One region of the Pseudomonas sp. GYB4201 genome, then DNA from elsewhere that is predicted to be linked to it. Evidence: predicted binding sites of a transcription regulator. Region 1 holds the regulator's gene; the other holds the start of a gene.

Region 1 (7,660 bases):
TTCACGAGGGAACGGCCGGGGGTCAGGATGTTTTCAAGTCGGATCATGAGGGGGGAGTGTCAGCGGGCGGTCTGGCCTTGCAGCAGACTCTGCTGTTTTTCCTTATGCTTTTTGAGTTGGCGGTCGAGCTTGTCGGTCAGCAGGTCGATGGCCGCGTACATGTCATCATGTTCCGCGTTTGCCACGACTTCGCCACCGGGTACGCGCAGGGTGGCCTCGATTTTCTGTTTCAGCTTCTCGACCTCCATGATGACCTGCACGTTGGTGATCTTGTCGAAATGGCGCTCCAATCGGTCGAGTTTCTCACCGATGTAAGTGCGCATGGCGTCGGTCACAACCAGTTGATGTCCACTGATGTTGACTTGCATACCGCTTTCTCCTTATTGCCAGTGCATAAAGAGACAGGTTGGTTAACCTGCCACTGGAACGCTGTGGCACATCCGGCAAGCCCACTGGCAGCGCGTTGGCGCTGCCAGGATTCACATCAGCCGCTTGCGTTCGCTGGACGGCGCGATCCCTAGGGATTCACGGTACTTGGCGACAGTGCGGCGGGCTACCTGGATGCCTTGTGCCTCCAGTAAACCAGCGATCTTGCTGTCACTCAATGGCTTTTTCTGATTTTCCGCGGCAACCAGTTTCTTGATGATCGCGCGGATCGCCGTGGACGAGCATTCTCCGCCCTCGGAGGTGCTGACGTGGCTGGAGAAAAAGTATTTCAGTTCGTAGATGCCACGTGGGGTGTGCATGTATTTCTGCGTGGTCACCCGCGAAATGGTCGACTCGTGCATGCCCACCGCCTCGGCGATGTCGTGCAGCACCAGCGGCTTCATGGCCTCGTCGCCGTAGTCGAGGAAACCGCGCTGGTGTTCGACGATCTGGCTGGCGACCTTCATCAGGGTCTCGTTGCGGCTCTGCAGGCTCTTGATGAACCAGCGCGCCTCCTGCAACTGGTTGCGCATGAAGGTGTTGTCGGCGCTGGTGTCGGCGCGGCGCACGAAGCCGGCGTACTGCGGGTTGACGCGCAGGCGCGGCACGGCCTCCTGGTTCAACTCCACCAGCCAGCGCTCGTTGTCCTTGCGCACGATGACGTCGGGCACCACGTACTCGGCTTCGCTGGACTCGATCTGCGAGCCAGGGCGCGGGTTGAGGCTCTGCACCAGTTCGATGACCTGGCGCAGCTCGTCTTCCTTGAGCTTCATGCGGCGCATCAGCTGGCTGTAGTCGCGGCTGCCCAGCAGGTCGATGTAGTCGGCCACCAGGCGCTGGGCCTCGCTGAGCCACGGCGTGCGCGGGGGCATCTGGCGCAGTTGCAGCAGCAGGCATTCGCTGAGGTCGCGGGCGCCGATGCCGGCGGGCTCGAACTGCTGGATGCGGTGCAGCACGGCTTCCACTTCGTCCAGCTCGATGTCCAGTTCCGGGTCGAAGGAGTCGCAGATCTCCTGCAGCGTCTCGTCCAGGTAGCCCTGGTTGTTGATGCAGTCGATCAGGGTGACCGCGATCAGGCGATCGGTGTCGGACATGGGCGCCAGGTTGAGTTGCCACAGCAGATGGCTCTGCAGGCTTTCGCCGGCCGACGTGCGGGTAGTGAAGTCCCATTCGTCGTCATCGTTGCTGGGCAGGCTGCTGGCGCTGGTCTGGTAGATGTCTTCCCAGGCGGTGTCGACGGGAAGCTCGTTGGGAATGCGCTCGCTCCACTCGCCGTCTTCGAGGTTGTCGACGGTGGGGGCGGAGGTTTCCTGGTAGCTGGGCTCCTGGATTTCCGGCGTGACCTGTTGCTCGGCCTTGTCGGCCATGGGGTCGCTGTTGTCGAAGTCGTCGCCTTCTTCCTGGCGTTCGAGCATCGGATTGGATTCCAGGGCCTCCTGGATTTCCTGTTGGAGGTCCAGGGTGGAGAGCTGGAGGAGGCGGATGGCCTGTTGCAACTGCGGTGTCATCGTCAGTTGCTGGCCCATTCTTAGGACGAGCGATGGTTTCATGGCAGGGGCTTAACACCTTATTCGCCGGCGCAAAGCGCCATCCACTACGGGCGCCGAGGCTCTCGGCTTTTGTCGTAAGCAAATTATATGCCTGAAACCGAAGTGTTTGCCTAGAGCGACACCGCAATTAATTCGCGGCACGCCCCGGGCAACCAGCCAAACACCTCGCCGTTACAGGCGGAACTCGTGGCCGAGGTAAACCTCTTTCACCAGTTGGTTTGCCAGGATGGTCTCGGCATCGCCTTCGGCGATCAGCTGGCCATCGTTGACGATGTAAGCGGTTTCACAGATATCCAGGGTCTCGCGAACGTTGTGGTCGGTGATCAACACGCCGATACCCTTGTTCTTGAGGTGGTGGATGATCTGCTTGATGTCACCGACCGAGATCGGGTCGACACCGGCAAAGGGTTCGTCCAGCAGGATGAACTTGGGCGCGGTGGCCAGCGCGCGGGCGATTTCCACCCGGCGCCGCTCGCCGCCCGACAGGCTCATGCCCAGGTTGTCGCGGATGTGCGTGATGTGGAATTCCTGCAGCAGGCTTTCCAGCTCCTTCACGCGGCCGGCCTTGTCCAGCTCCGGGCGGGTTTCCAGGATGGCCATGATGTTGTCGGAGACCGACAGCTTGCGGAAGATCGAGGCTTCCTGCGGCAGGTAGCCGATGCCCGAGCGAGCGCGACCGTGCATGGGCTGGTGGCTCACGTCCAGGTCGTCGATCAGCACGCGGCCCTGATCGGCGCGCACCAGGCCGACGATCATGTAGAAGCAGGTGGTCTTGCCGGCGCCGTTAGGCCCCAGGAGGCCGACGATCTGCCCACTTTCGATGGACATGCTGACGTCACGCACCACTTGCCGGCCCTTGTAGGCCTTGGCCAGGTGCTGGGCTTTGAGGATAGCCATTACTTGCCCTGCTGCTGGTCGGTTTTGCTTTTCGGCTGGATGACCATGTCGATGCGTGGTCGTGGCGTGACCTTGGCGCCCGTGGCGCGGCCGGCGTTCACTACCTGCTTGACGGTGTCATAGACGATCTTCTCGCCTTCGGACGTGTTGCCGTCGTTCACCACCTTGGCCTGGTCGATCAGGATGATGCGGTTCTGCGCCGAGAAATACTGGATGGTCTTGCCGTAGCCCTGGACGATGGGCTTGTCGATCGCCGGCTTCTGCTCGTAGTAAGCCAGGTTGCCCACCGAGGTGAAGGTGTCGACGTCGCCCTGGGCGTTGCGGGTGATGGTCACGGTGTTGCCGGTGATCTTCATGGTGCCCTGGGTGATGATGACGTTGCCCTTGTAGACGGCCACGCCCTGCTTGTCATCCAGTTGTGCGTCGTCGGACTGGATGTGGATCGGCTGGTCGCGATCCGTTGGCAGTGCCCAGGCGCCAGCGCTCCCCAGTGCAGAGCCCAGGGAGAGCAATAAAGGGAGGGTTTTAGCGAGCCTCATACAGTCCTCTTACGTTGGACAGCAAGTTGATCTTGCTGTCTTTCAAATATGCCTTCATGCCCGTGCCCGTCGAGACGCCACCGGCGCCGTCGATTCTAACGTCTCGGTCAGTCTGCGCATATTGCTGTTGTGGGAATACCGTCATGCGCGTGGTGGTAATCAGGGTAGGACGGTTTTTCTGGTCGGTGCGGGCCACGCGGACGTTGTCGATCAGCTCGACCTGGGTACCGTCGGGGTTCACTTCGCCGTGGTCGCTGGTCACGTGCCAGGGGTACACGGTGCCGCGGTACAGGTTCATGTCCGGGTTGGTCACCTTGGTGATCTGGCTGGCCTGCAGGTGCTCGACCTTGTCACCGGTCATGCGGTACTGCACGCCGCCGTCAGGCAGGTACTGCACAGCGTGGGCGTTGATGGCGTAATAGTCGATGGCACTTTCGTCGACTGCAGCCGCAGGCTTGTCGAGGAAGGTGTCCGGGTTGATGTTCCAGTAGCCGACGGAGACGAAGATCGCCACGACGACACAGAACAGCAGGAGATTGCGCAGTTTTTTGCTCGGCATGGGAAACTCTATAAATAGGCGGCCAGGGCCGCTTCGAGGTTGCCTTGGGCGCGCAGGATCAGCTCGCAGAACTCGCGGGCCGCGCCTTCGCCGCCACGGGCCTGGGTCACGCCATCGGCGTGCTCGCGCACGAACGGCACGGCGTTGGCCACGGCCATGCCCAGGCCGACGCGGCGGATGGGAGCCAGGTCCGGCAGGTCGTCGCCCAGGTAGGCTACCTGTTCATAGCTTAGGCCCAGTTGCGCCAGAAGGTCGTCCAGTGCCACCAATTTGTCTTCGCGGCCCTGGTACAGGTGGGCGATGCCCAGGCTCTTGGCCCGGCGCTCGACGATCGGGTTCTTGCGCCCGGTGATGATCGCCGTGGCCACGCCCGAGTTGATCAGCATCTTGATGCCCTGGCCGTCCAGGGTGCTGAACGTCTTGATCTCGCTGCCGTCTTCGCAGAAGTACAGGCGGCCATCGGTCAGGACGCCGTCCACGTCAAACACCGCCAGTTTCACGGCGCGGCCGCGTTGCAACAGGTGCTGGGTCATTACATTACTCCGGCGCGCAGCAGGTCGTGCATGTTCAGGGCGCCAACCGGGCGGTCCTGCTTGTCGACCACCACCAGCGCGCTGATCTTGTGGTCTTCCATGATCTTCAGGGCCTCGGCGGCGAGCATCTCGGCGCGGGCGGTCTTGCCGTGGGGCGTCATCACTTCCTCGATGCGCGCGCTGTGCACGTCGATGGTGCGGTCCAGGGTGCGGCGCAGGTCGCCGTCGGTGAAGATCCCGGCCAGGCGGCCATCCTCTTCAAGGATGACGGTCATGCCCAGGCCCTTGCGGGTCATCTCCATCAGCGCATCCTTGAGCAGCGTGCCGCGAACCACCTGCGGCAGTTCCTCGCCGGCATGCATCACGTTCTCCACCTTGAGCAGCAGGCGGCGGCCCAGGGCGCCACCGGGGTGCGAGAAGGCGAAGTCCTCGGCGGTGAAGCCGCGTGCCTCCAGCAGGGCGATGGCCAGGGCATCGCCCAGCACCAGTGCCGCGGTGGTGGAGGAGGTGGGCGCCAGGTTCAGCGGGCAGGCCTCATGGGCCACGCGGGCGTCCAGGTTGACTTCGGCGGCCTTGGCCAGCGGCGAGTCGGGGTTGCCGGTAAGGCTGATGAGCTTGATGCCCAGGCGCTTGATCAGCGGCAGCAGGGTGACGATTTCATTCGTGGAGCCGGAGTTGGACAGGGCCAGGATGATGTCATCGCGGGTGATCATGCCCATGTCGCCGTGGCTGGCCTCGGCCGGGTGCACGAAAAACGCCGTGGTGCCGGTGCTGGCCAGGGTCGCGGCGATCTTGTTGCCGATATGCCCTGACTTGCCCATGCCGACCACGACGACGCGGCCCTTGCTGGCGAGGATCATTTCGCAGGCGCGGACGAAGTCGGCATCAATATGGGCCAGCAAGCCCTCTACCGCCTCGAGTTCAAGGCGGATGGTGCGCTGTGCCGATTGGATCAGGTCGCTGGATTGGCTCATGTCGGAAACGTATTGCCTGATGAAAAGGCGGCGATTATAGCCGTATTGATCGAAACCCTCACGTTCGATCGTCATCCATTAAATGTCTTGTTGCTTATTCGCTTTTGGAACGGCCTTGGGGCGCGTGTGTCTGGGGTGATATAGTTCGCCGCCAGTTGGCCCGCCAGAAGCGCGCGTGTCTTCGCGACGGGGGAAAGCGTCCGAGGACAGGCTGCATCGCAAGGAGTTTAGATGAGTGCCGATAATGACTACGCGGTCGAGCTGAAGGGTGTGTCCTTCAAGCGCGGTTCGCGGAGTATCTTCAACAATGTCGATATCCGCATTCCAAGAGGCAAGGTCACCGGTATCATGGGACCTTCCGGCTGCGGCAAGACAACCCTGCTGCGCCTGATGGGCGCGCAGTTGCGCCCCAGTGGCGGCGAGGTCTGGGTCAATGGCCAGAACCTGCCGGCGCTGTCGCGTAGCGACCTGTTCGACGCCCGCAAGCACATGGGCGTGCTGTTCCAGAGCGGCGCGCTGTTCACCGACCTCGACGTGTTCGAGAACGTGGCGTTCCCGCTGCGGGTGCATACCGACCTGCCCGAGGAAATGATCCGCGACATCGTCCTGCTCAAGCTGCAGGCCGTTGGCCTGCGCGGTGCCGTGGAACTGATGCCCGACGAGCTGTCCGGTGGCATGAAGCGTCGCGTGGCCCTGGCCCGCGCCATTGCCATGGACCCGCAGATCCTCATGTACGACGAACCATTCGTCGGCCAGGACCCTATCGCCATGGGCGTGCTGGTGCGCCTGATCCGCCTGCTCAACGATGCCTTGGGTATTACCAGCATCGTGGTCTCCCATGACCTGGCCGAAACCGCCAGCATCGCCGACTACATCTATGTGGTGGGTGACGGGCAGGTGCTGGGGCAAGGTACGCCGCAGGAACTGATGGCGGCGGACAATCCTCGCATTCGCCAATTCATGAAAGGCGACCCCGACGGGCCGGTTCCTTTCCATTTCCCGGCGCCGGACTACCGCGCCGATCTTCTGGGGACGCGCTGATGCGCAAGAAATCACTACTGGAGCGCATTCGCCTGTTCGGCCGCGCGGCCATCGACATGCTGGCGGTGCTGGGGCGTTCCGGGCTGTTCCTGATGCATGCGCTGGTCGGGCGTCGTGGCGTGGGCGGTGGCTTCCAACTGCTGGTCAAGCAACTGTATTCGGTCGGCGTGATGTCGCTGCTGATCATCGTCGTGTCGGGCATGTTCATCGGCATGGTGCTGGCCCTGCAGGGCTTCAGCATCCTCACCAAGTACGGTTCCGAGCAGGCCGTGGGGCAGATGGTCGCCCTGACCCTGCTGCGCGAGCTGGGCCCGGTGGTCACCGCCTTGCTGTTCGCTGGCCGCGCGGGCTCCGCGCTGACTGCCGAGATCGGCAACATGAAGTCCACCGAGCAGCTGTCGAGCCTGGAAATGATCGGCGTCGACCCGCTCAAGTACATCGCTGCGCCGCGCCTGTGGGCAGGCTTCATTTCCTTGCCTATCCTGGCCATGATCTTCAGCGTCGTGGGTATCTGGGGCGGCTCGTGGGTGGCCATCGACTGGTTGGGCGTATATGACGGCTCGTTCTGGGCCAACATGCAGAACAGCGTCAATTTCACCGACGACGTCCTCAACGGCGTGGTCAAGAGCCTGGTGTTCGCGTTCGTGGTGACCTGGATCGCCGTGTTCCAGGGCTACGACTGTGACCCGACTTCCGAAGGCATCAGCCGGGCCACCACCAAGACCGTGGTGTATGCCTCGCTGGCCATCCTGGGCCTGGACTTTATTCTGACCGCTTTGATGTTTGGAGATTTCTGATGCAAAACCGCACCCTGGAAATCGGTGTCGGCATGTTTCTGCTGGCCGGGATTCTGGCACTGATTCTGCTGGCCCTTCGCGTCAGCGGCCTGTCCACCAGCGCCGCCAACGATACCTACAAGCTGTACGCCAACTTCGACAACATCGCCGGCCTGACCGTGCGCGCCAAGGTCACCATGGCCGGCGTCACCGTGGGCAAGGTCACTGCCATTGACCTGGACCGTGACACCTTCACCGGCCGCGTCACCATGCAGATCGACAAGAAGGTGAATAACCTGCCGACTGACTCCACTGCATCTATCCTGACGGCTGGCCTGCTGGGCGAGAAGTACATCGGCCTGAGC
Region 2 (7,660 bases), on a different contig from region 1:
CAGCGGCGGAAGGTGATGCCGTTGGTCTTGTTGTTGATGCGGTCGGGGTACAGCTTGTGCATTTCGGCGAACACCGTGCTGCGCATCAGCTTGGTGTGCAGCGCCGACACGCCGTTGACGCTGTGCGAGCCCAGGAACGCCAGGTTGCCCATGCGCACGCGGCGGCCGTTGTCTTCCTCGATCAGCGACACCGCGCGCAGCACGTCGAAGTCGTGGATGCCTTTGGCCCGCAGCGAATCGATGTGGTAGGCGTTGATCAGGTAGATGATCTGCATGTGCCGCGGCAGCATGCGCTCCATCAGGCCCACCGGCCAGGTTTCCAGCGCCTCGGGCAGCAGGGTGTGGTTGGTGTAGGCCAGGGTGTTGACGGTGATGTTCCAGGCGGTGTCCCAGGCCAGGCCGTGGGTGTCCACCAGCAGGCGCATCAGCTCGGCCACGGCGATGGAGGGGTGGGTGTCGTTGAGCTGGATGGCGGCGCCGTCGGCCAGGTTCAGCAGCGAGGGGTGGATGTTCTGGTGGCGGCGCAGCAGGTCCTGCAGCGAGGCCGAGACGAAGAAGTACTCCTGGCGCAGGCGCAACTCCTGGCCGGCCTCGGTGCTGTCGGCTGGGTAGAGTACCCGCGAGATGCTTTCGGCGCGGGCCACTTCGGCCACGGCGCCCAGGTGGTCACCGGCGTTGAAGCGTTCCAGGTGCAGCTCCTCCAGGGCCCGCGCCCGCCACAGCCGCAGGGTATTCACGCTGGAACCGCGCCAGCCCACCACCGGCGTGTCGTAGGCCACCGCCCGCACGGTCTCGGCGGGCCACCACACTTGTTTCTGCTGGCCGCCGGCGTCCTGCACGGTTTCCACGTGGCCGCCGAAGCTGATCGGGTAGATCACCTCGGGGCGCTCGAACTCCCAGGGGTTGCCGAAGTCCAGCCAGTTCTCGGTCTGCTCCTGCTGCCAACCGTCGACGATGGCCTGGCGGAACAGCCCGTGTTCGTAGCGAATGCCGTAGCCGTGGGCGGCGATGCCCAGGGTCGACATGCTCTCCATGAAGCAGGCTGCCAACCGGCCAAGGCCGCCGTTGCCCAGGGCCGCATCGGGCTCCAGCAGGCGGATGCGCTCCAGGTCCACGCCCAGGTCGGTGAGGGCCTCCTTGGCGATGTCCAGCAGCCCCAGGTTGCTGAGGCTGTCGTACAGCAACCGGCCGATCAGGAATTCCAGGGACAGGTAGTACACCCGCTTCTGCGCCTTGCGGTAGATCTGCCGGGTGTGGTCCATCCAGTGCTCGACCATATGGTCGCGGGCCGCCAGGGCGATGGCTTCGAACCAGTCGTGATCAAAGGCATGATCCGGGTCCTTGCCTACCGCGTATGTGAGTTTTGCGAGTACAGCGGCGCGAAATTCGGCCACCTCTGCGTCACGGACAAGCGGTTCCTGAGACATTGATGCGTCCTCGGGGAAGTTGACGGATTTTTAGGATGGGGTTGTCTGAGCCTAGACGGTTCGACAGGAGGTGAAAGGCCAGGTTCGCGCTTTTCTGTAAGAACCACGAAACACCCGGGGGTGAAACCGGCAAATGGTTGTTCACAATTTCACCAGTCCCGGTATCATCGCGCGCCCGATTACCCCGAAAAACCGAACCCGATGAAGACCACCCTGATAGCCGCTGCCGAAGTCGACCGCCTGGAGACCTGGCAGAAATTCACCCAGCCCATGTGCGGCGCCTGCATGTCGACCTGCTGCACCCTGCCCGTGGAGGTGAAGATCAAGGATCTGGTGCGCATCGGCGTGGTGGACGAATTCGAACTGGGCGACCCGCCGAAGAACATCGCCAAGCGCCTGCAGAAGGACGGCATCGTCGAGCGCTTCAACCAGAAGTCGGGCATCTTCACCCTGCAGCGCATGAGCAACAACGACTGCCTGTACCTGGACCGCAAGAGCCGCCTGTGCACCATCTACGACAAGCGCCCGGATACCTGCCGCAACCACCCGCGCGTAGGCCCGCGGCCGGGTTATTGCGCGTATAAGCCAAAGCCCGCGACCTTCTGACAGGCATAAAAAAACGCCCCCGGCCGCAAGGCCGGGGGCGTTTTTCATTCAGCGAAGGCTAGGTTACGCCTTGGCTTTCTTGGCAGCGCGGGTACGCTCGCTTTCGTCCAGGATCTTCTTGCGAAGACGGATGGACTTAGGAGTCACTTCGCACAGCTCGTCTTCCTGGATGTATTCCAGGGCCTGTTCCAGGGTGAAGCGAACAGGTGGAACCAGGGCGATGGTTTCGTCTTTACCCGAAGCACGCATGTTGTCGAGCTTCTTGCCCTTGGTAGGGTTCACGCCCAGGTCGTTGTCGCGGCTGTTCTGGCCGACGATTTGACCGTTGTAGATCTCCTGGCCGTGTTCTACGAACAGCTTGCCACGAGCCTGCAGGGTTTCCAGCGAGTAGGTCAGAGCCTTGCCGGTTTCAACCGAAACCAGAACGCCGTTCGAACGGCCGGACATGTGACCCGACTTGACGGTGTCGTAACGGTCGAAGATCGAGGTCAGGATGCCAGCACCGTTGGTCAGGGTCAGGAACTGGTTACGGAAACCAATCAGGCCGCGAGCAGGGATGTTGTATTCCAGACGAACACGGCCCTTGCCATCCGGCACCATGTTGGTCAGGTCGCCTTTACGCAGGCCCATCTCTTCCATGACCTTGCCCTGAGCTTCTTCAGGGATGTCGATGGTCACGTTTTCGAACGGCTCTTGCTTGACGCCGTCGACTTCACGAATGATCACTTCCGGACGGCCCAGGGCCAGCTCGAAGCCTTCGCGACGCATGGTTTCGATCAGTACCGACAGGTGCAGCTCACCACGGCCCGATACCTTGAACTTGTCAGCCGAGTCGCCTTCTTCAACGCGCAGTGCAACGTTGTACAGCAGCTCTTTGTCCAGACGGTCCTTGATGTTACGCGAGGTCACGAACTTGCCTTCTTTACCGCAGAATGGCGAGTCGTTTACCTGGAAGGTCATGGAAACGGTTGGCTCGTCGACGGTCAGCGGCTTCATGGCTTCGACGGTCAGTGGGTCGCACAGGGTGTCAGAGATGAACAGCTCGTCGAAACCGCTGATGCAGACGATGTCGCCGGCAGCGGCTTCTTCAACGTCGATGCGGTGCAGGCCGTGGTGACCCATCAGCTTCAGGATACGACCGTTGCGGCGCTTGCCGTCGGCGCTGATAGCCACAACCGGGGTGTTAGGCTTGACGCGACCGCGAGCGATACGGCCAACGCCGATGACGCCCAGGAAGCTGTTGTAGTCCAGAGCCGAGATCTGCATCTGGAACGCGCCGTCACGGTCAACGGCTGGAGCTGGCACGTGATCCACGACCGCCTGGTACAGCGGGGTCATGTCTTCGGCCATGTCGGTGTGGTCCAGGCCGGCGATGCCGTTGATGGCCGAGGCGTAGACGACTTTGAAGTCCAGCTGTTCGTCGGTGGCACCCAGGTTGTCGAACAGATCGAAGATCTGGTCCAGAACCCAATCAGGACGCGCGCCCGGACGGTCGATCTTGTTGATCACGACGATCGGCTTCAGACCGGCTTCGAAGGCCTTCTTGGTCACGAAGCGAGTTTGCGGCATAGGGCCGTCTTGAGCGTCAACCAGCAGCAGAACGGAGTCGACCATCGACATAACGCGTTCTACTTCACCGCCGAAGTCGGCGTGGCCGGGGGTGTCGACGATGTTGATGTGGTAGCCATTCCAGTTGATGGCGGTGTTCTTCGCCAGAATGGTAATACCGCGCTCTTTCTCCTGGTCGTTGGAGTCCATCACGCGCTCGTCGTTGAGCTCGTTGCGCTCCAGGGTGCCCGATTGACGCAGCAGTTTGTCTACCAGGGTGGTTTTACCATGGTCAACGTGAGCGATGATGGCGATGTTACGTAGATTTTCGATCACTTGTGTATCTCGATCAGAGGATTCGGTGTGCTGACAGGTTGTGACAGCGATTTGACTTAGAGTCCCGCAAAGCCGTTACAGCTTTACGGTGGCGTCGGGGGGCCGGTGACGCAGGCCACAGGCAAACAGCCCCGGGCGCTTAGCTCGGTCGATAAACGCGCACATTGGCATGTCCCTCACTGAGCAAGTGGTGGGCATGCAGGCGACTCATCACGCCTTTGTCGCAATACAGCAGGTACTGACGGGTGGGGTCCAGTTCCTTGAAACGGCTGTTCAGTGCATAGAACGGCAGTGCCTTGACCTCGATGCCTTCGAGTTCAAGGGGCTCGTCTTCCTGGGCGTCCGGATGCCGAATGTCGATGATCACCTGCCCGGCCAGGGCCTGGGCGACTTCCTCGATTTCGATGTCCTGGCCCAATTCATCGATCACATTGTCGATGGAAACGAGCTTGGCGCGTTCCAGGGCCCGCTCCAGCACGGCCATGTCGAACTGCTGTTCTTCATAGGCAACGCGGTGGGGCTTGGCCTTGGTGGTGGGGTTGACCGAAATCACCCCGCAATATTCAGGCATGTGCTTGGCGAAGTCGGCGGTGCCGATTTCGTTGGCCTGGTCAATGATGTCCTGCTTATGGCTGGCAAGCAATGGACGCAGCAGCAGCTTGTCGGTTGCCGCACTGATCACCGAGAGGTTCGGAAGCGTCTGGCTCGACACTTGCGAGATGGCCTCGCCGGTTACCAGGGCATCAATTTGCAGACGATCGGCCATGCGGCTGGCGGCGCGCAGCATCATGCGCTTGAGAATCACGCCCATGTGGCTGTTGTCGACCTTGCCCAGCAGCTCGCCCACCACTTCCTCGAACGGGATGCTGATGAACAGCACGCGCTGGGAGCTACCGTATTTCTTCCACAGGAAGTGCGCGACTTCCATCACGCCCAGCTCGTGGGCACGGCCGCCCAGGTTGAAGAAGCAGAAGTGGGTCATCAGGCCGCGGCGCATCATCTGGTAGGCGGCCACGGTGGAGTCGAAGCCACCGGACATCAGTACCAGGGTCTGCTCCAGCGAGCCCAGCGGGTAGCCGCCGATGCCCTGGTGCTGGCTGTGGATAATGAAGACGCGCTTGTCGCGGATCTCCAGGCGCACTTCCACCTCGGGCTTCTTCAGTTCGATGCCGGCGGCGCCGCACTGCTGGCGCAATTGGCTGCCAACATAACGGTCCACGTCCATGGAGGTGAAGGTGTGCTTGCCGGCGCGCTTGCAGCGCACGGCGAACATCTTGCCTGCCAGCAGGTGGCCGAAGTGCTGCTTGCACTGGGCGACCAGGTCGTCCATGTCGCCCAGTGGGTATTCATCCACCTGGAGGAAATGGGTGATGCCGGGCACGCACTTGAGGCGCTCGATCATCTCGCGCTGGATTTTCGCATCTTCGATGCGGGTGACAACGGTGAGGTTGTCCCACACGCCATCCACCACCAGCTTCGGGTCCAGTTCACGGAGCACGACGCGGATGTTCTTGGCGAGCTGGCGAATGAAGTTCTTCCGAACGGGCCGGCTCTTGATGGTGATTTCTGGGAAGACTTTTACGATTAGTTTCATGAAAAACAGCGCGCGAGGTGCCAGCCGAAAAAGGGGGGCAGGATTATAGCGGAAATTGCTCAGCTTTTAACCAGTTATCGTACAGAAGGTTTTCAGTGCACCTTTATGGTGCCTTACGGATTGCTAGCGCTTCAAAACAGTGCGGCAAATCGGCGCATTTTGCCGAAAACAGGCCGAAATGCTTGGGTTTGGGGCAAAAAACCCATCTCGGGGCACTGGCATGCAAATTGCTCCCTTGTGAGGCAGGTTGCCTTGGCAGACTATTCGCGCCCGGCATCACCCAAATTACAGGGCTAACCACTACCAGCCCTTATTCACCCCGGAGGACAACATGTCGAAGTCGGTTCAACTCATCAAAGATCATGACGTCAAGTGGATTGATCTGCGCTTCACGGACACCAAGGGCACCCAGCACCACGTCACCATGCCAGCCCGTGACGCGCTGGAAGACGACTTCTTCGAAGTCGGCAAGATGTTCGACGGTTCCTCCATCGCTGGTTGGAAAGGCATCGAAGCCTCCGACATGATCCTGCTGCCGGACGACGAAACTGCCGTCCTGGACCCGTTCACCGAAGAGCCGACCCTGATCCTGGTCTGCGACATCATCGAACCTTCGACCATGCAAGGCTACGATCGCGACCCGCGCGCCATCGCCCACCGCGCCGAAGAGTACCTGAAGTCGACCGGTATCGGTGACACCGTGTTCGCCGGCCCAGAGCCAGAGTTCTTCATCTTCGACGAAGTGAAGTTCAAGTCCGACATCTCCGGTTCCATGTTCAAGATCTACTCGGAACAAGGTTCGTGGATGTCCGACCAGGACGTGGAAGGCGGCAACAAGGGCCACCGTCCAGGCGTGAAAGGCGGCTACTTCCCAGTTCCTCCGTTCGACCACGACCACGAAATCCGTACCGCCATGTGCAACGCACTGGAAGAAATGGGCCAGGTCGTTGAAGTTCACCACCACGAAGTGGCAACTGCTGGCCAGAACGAAATCGGCGTCAAGTTCAACACCCTGGTGAAGAAGGCCGACGAAGTCCAGACCCTGAAGTACGTTGTGCACAACGTTGCCGACGCCTACGGCCGTACCGCTACCTTCATGCCTAAGCCACTGTACGGCGACAACGGCTCGGGTATGCACGTACACATGTCCATCGCCAAAGATGGCAAGAACACCTTCGCTGGCGAAGGCTATGCCGGCCTGTCCGACACCGCCCTGTACTTCATCGGCGGTATCATCAAGCACGGTAAGGCCCTGAACGGCTTCACCAACCCGGCGACCAACTCGTACAAGCGTCTGGTCCCAGGCTTCGAAGCTCCAGTAATGCTGGCCTACTCGGCTCGCAACCGTTCGGCTTCGATCCGTATTCCTTACGTCAACAGCCCACGCGGCCGTCGTATCGAAGCACGCTTCCCGGATCCGGCTGCCAACCCATACCTGGCCTTCGCAGCACTGCTGATGGCCGGCCTGGACGGTATCCAGAACAAGATCCACCCTGGCGACGCCGCTGACAAAAACCTGTACGACCTGCCGCCTGAAGAGGCGAAAGAGATCCCACAAGTTTGCGGCAGCCTGAAAGAAGCCCTGGAAGAGCTGGACAAAGGTCGTGCGTTCCTGACCAAAGGCGGCGTTTTCAGCGACGACTTCATCGACGCTTACATCGCCCTGAAAAGCGAAGAAGAAATCAAGGTGCGCACCTTCGTGCACCCACTGGAATACGAGCTGTACTACAGCTGCTAATCCGGTGACGCTGGCGCAAGCCGCGTGATTTGAAAAAGGCCTCCTTCGGGAGGCTTTTTTTATGCCCGCTGGAAGCCCCTGGCCGCTAGAATCGGCCCCTACCGTTCGTCACCAATAACAACATGAGTACGACAATGCGTAGAACCCTGCTGCTCACCGCCACCCTGTTCTCCAGCGCTGCCTTCGCCGCGCCGCCCGCCACCCTCTCGCCGCTGCTGGACAGCGTGCAACAACGCCTGGACATAGCCCCCAAGGTCGCCCTGACCAAATGGGACAACCACAAGCCGGTGCTGGACGCCCCGCGCGAGCGCGACGTGATCGCCGGCGCCGGCAAGCTGGCCGCCGAATACAAGGTGGATGGCGCCCTGGCCGAACAGTTCTTCGCCGCGCAGATCGAGGCCAACAAGCTGG

What was found. Region 1 encodes sigma-54, which starts transcription at its own class of promoters, with help from an activator protein. Its sites were predicted from a motif close to ANTGGCATNNANNTTGCTNT; they were not measured.
Region 2: glnA (glutamate--ammonia ligase) is a predicted target of sigma-54. The motif match lies at 5,726-5,745, and genes of this name have one in related genera.

Annotation. Positions count from the first base shown of each region.
Region 1 is NZ_JBWGIG010000005.1:84,579-92,238, forward strand. It holds gene ptsN (PTS IIA-like nitrogen regulatory protein PtsN) at 1-47, opposite strand, end outside; gene hpf (ribosome hibernation-promoting factor, HPF/YfiA family) at 60-368, opposite strand; gene AC0Z2B_RS06380 (RNA polymerase factor sigma-54) at 480-1,976, opposite strand; gene lptB (LPS export ABC transporter ATP-binding protein) at 2,148-2,873, opposite strand; gene lptA (lipopolysaccharide transport periplasmic protein LptA) at 2,873-3,412, opposite strand; gene lptC (LPS export ABC transporter periplasmic protein LptC) at 3,399-3,971, opposite strand; gene AC0Z2B_RS06400 (KdsC family phosphatase) at 3,980-4,504, opposite strand; gene AC0Z2B_RS06405 (KpsF/GutQ family sugar-phosphate isomerase) at 4,504-5,478, opposite strand; gene AC0Z2B_RS06410 (ATP-binding cassette domain-containing protein) at 5,710-6,519, shown strand; gene mlaE (lipid asymmetry maintenance ABC transporter permease subunit MlaE) at 6,519-7,316, shown strand; gene mlaD (outer membrane lipid asymmetry maintenance protein MlaD) at 7,316-7,660, shown strand, end outside.
Region 2 is NZ_JBWGIG010000001.1:357,927-365,586, forward strand. It holds gene AC0Z2B_RS01590 (glycogen/starch/alpha-glucan phosphorylase) at 1-1,427, opposite strand, end outside; gene AC0Z2B_RS01595 (YkgJ family cysteine cluster protein) at 1,629-2,033, shown strand; gene typA (translational GTPase TypA) at 2,097-3,917, opposite strand; gene thiI (tRNA uracil 4-sulfurtransferase ThiI) at 4,057-5,511, opposite strand; gene glnA (glutamate--ammonia ligase) at 5,843-7,249, shown strand; gene AC0Z2B_RS01615 (chorismate mutase) at 7,384-7,660, shown strand, end outside.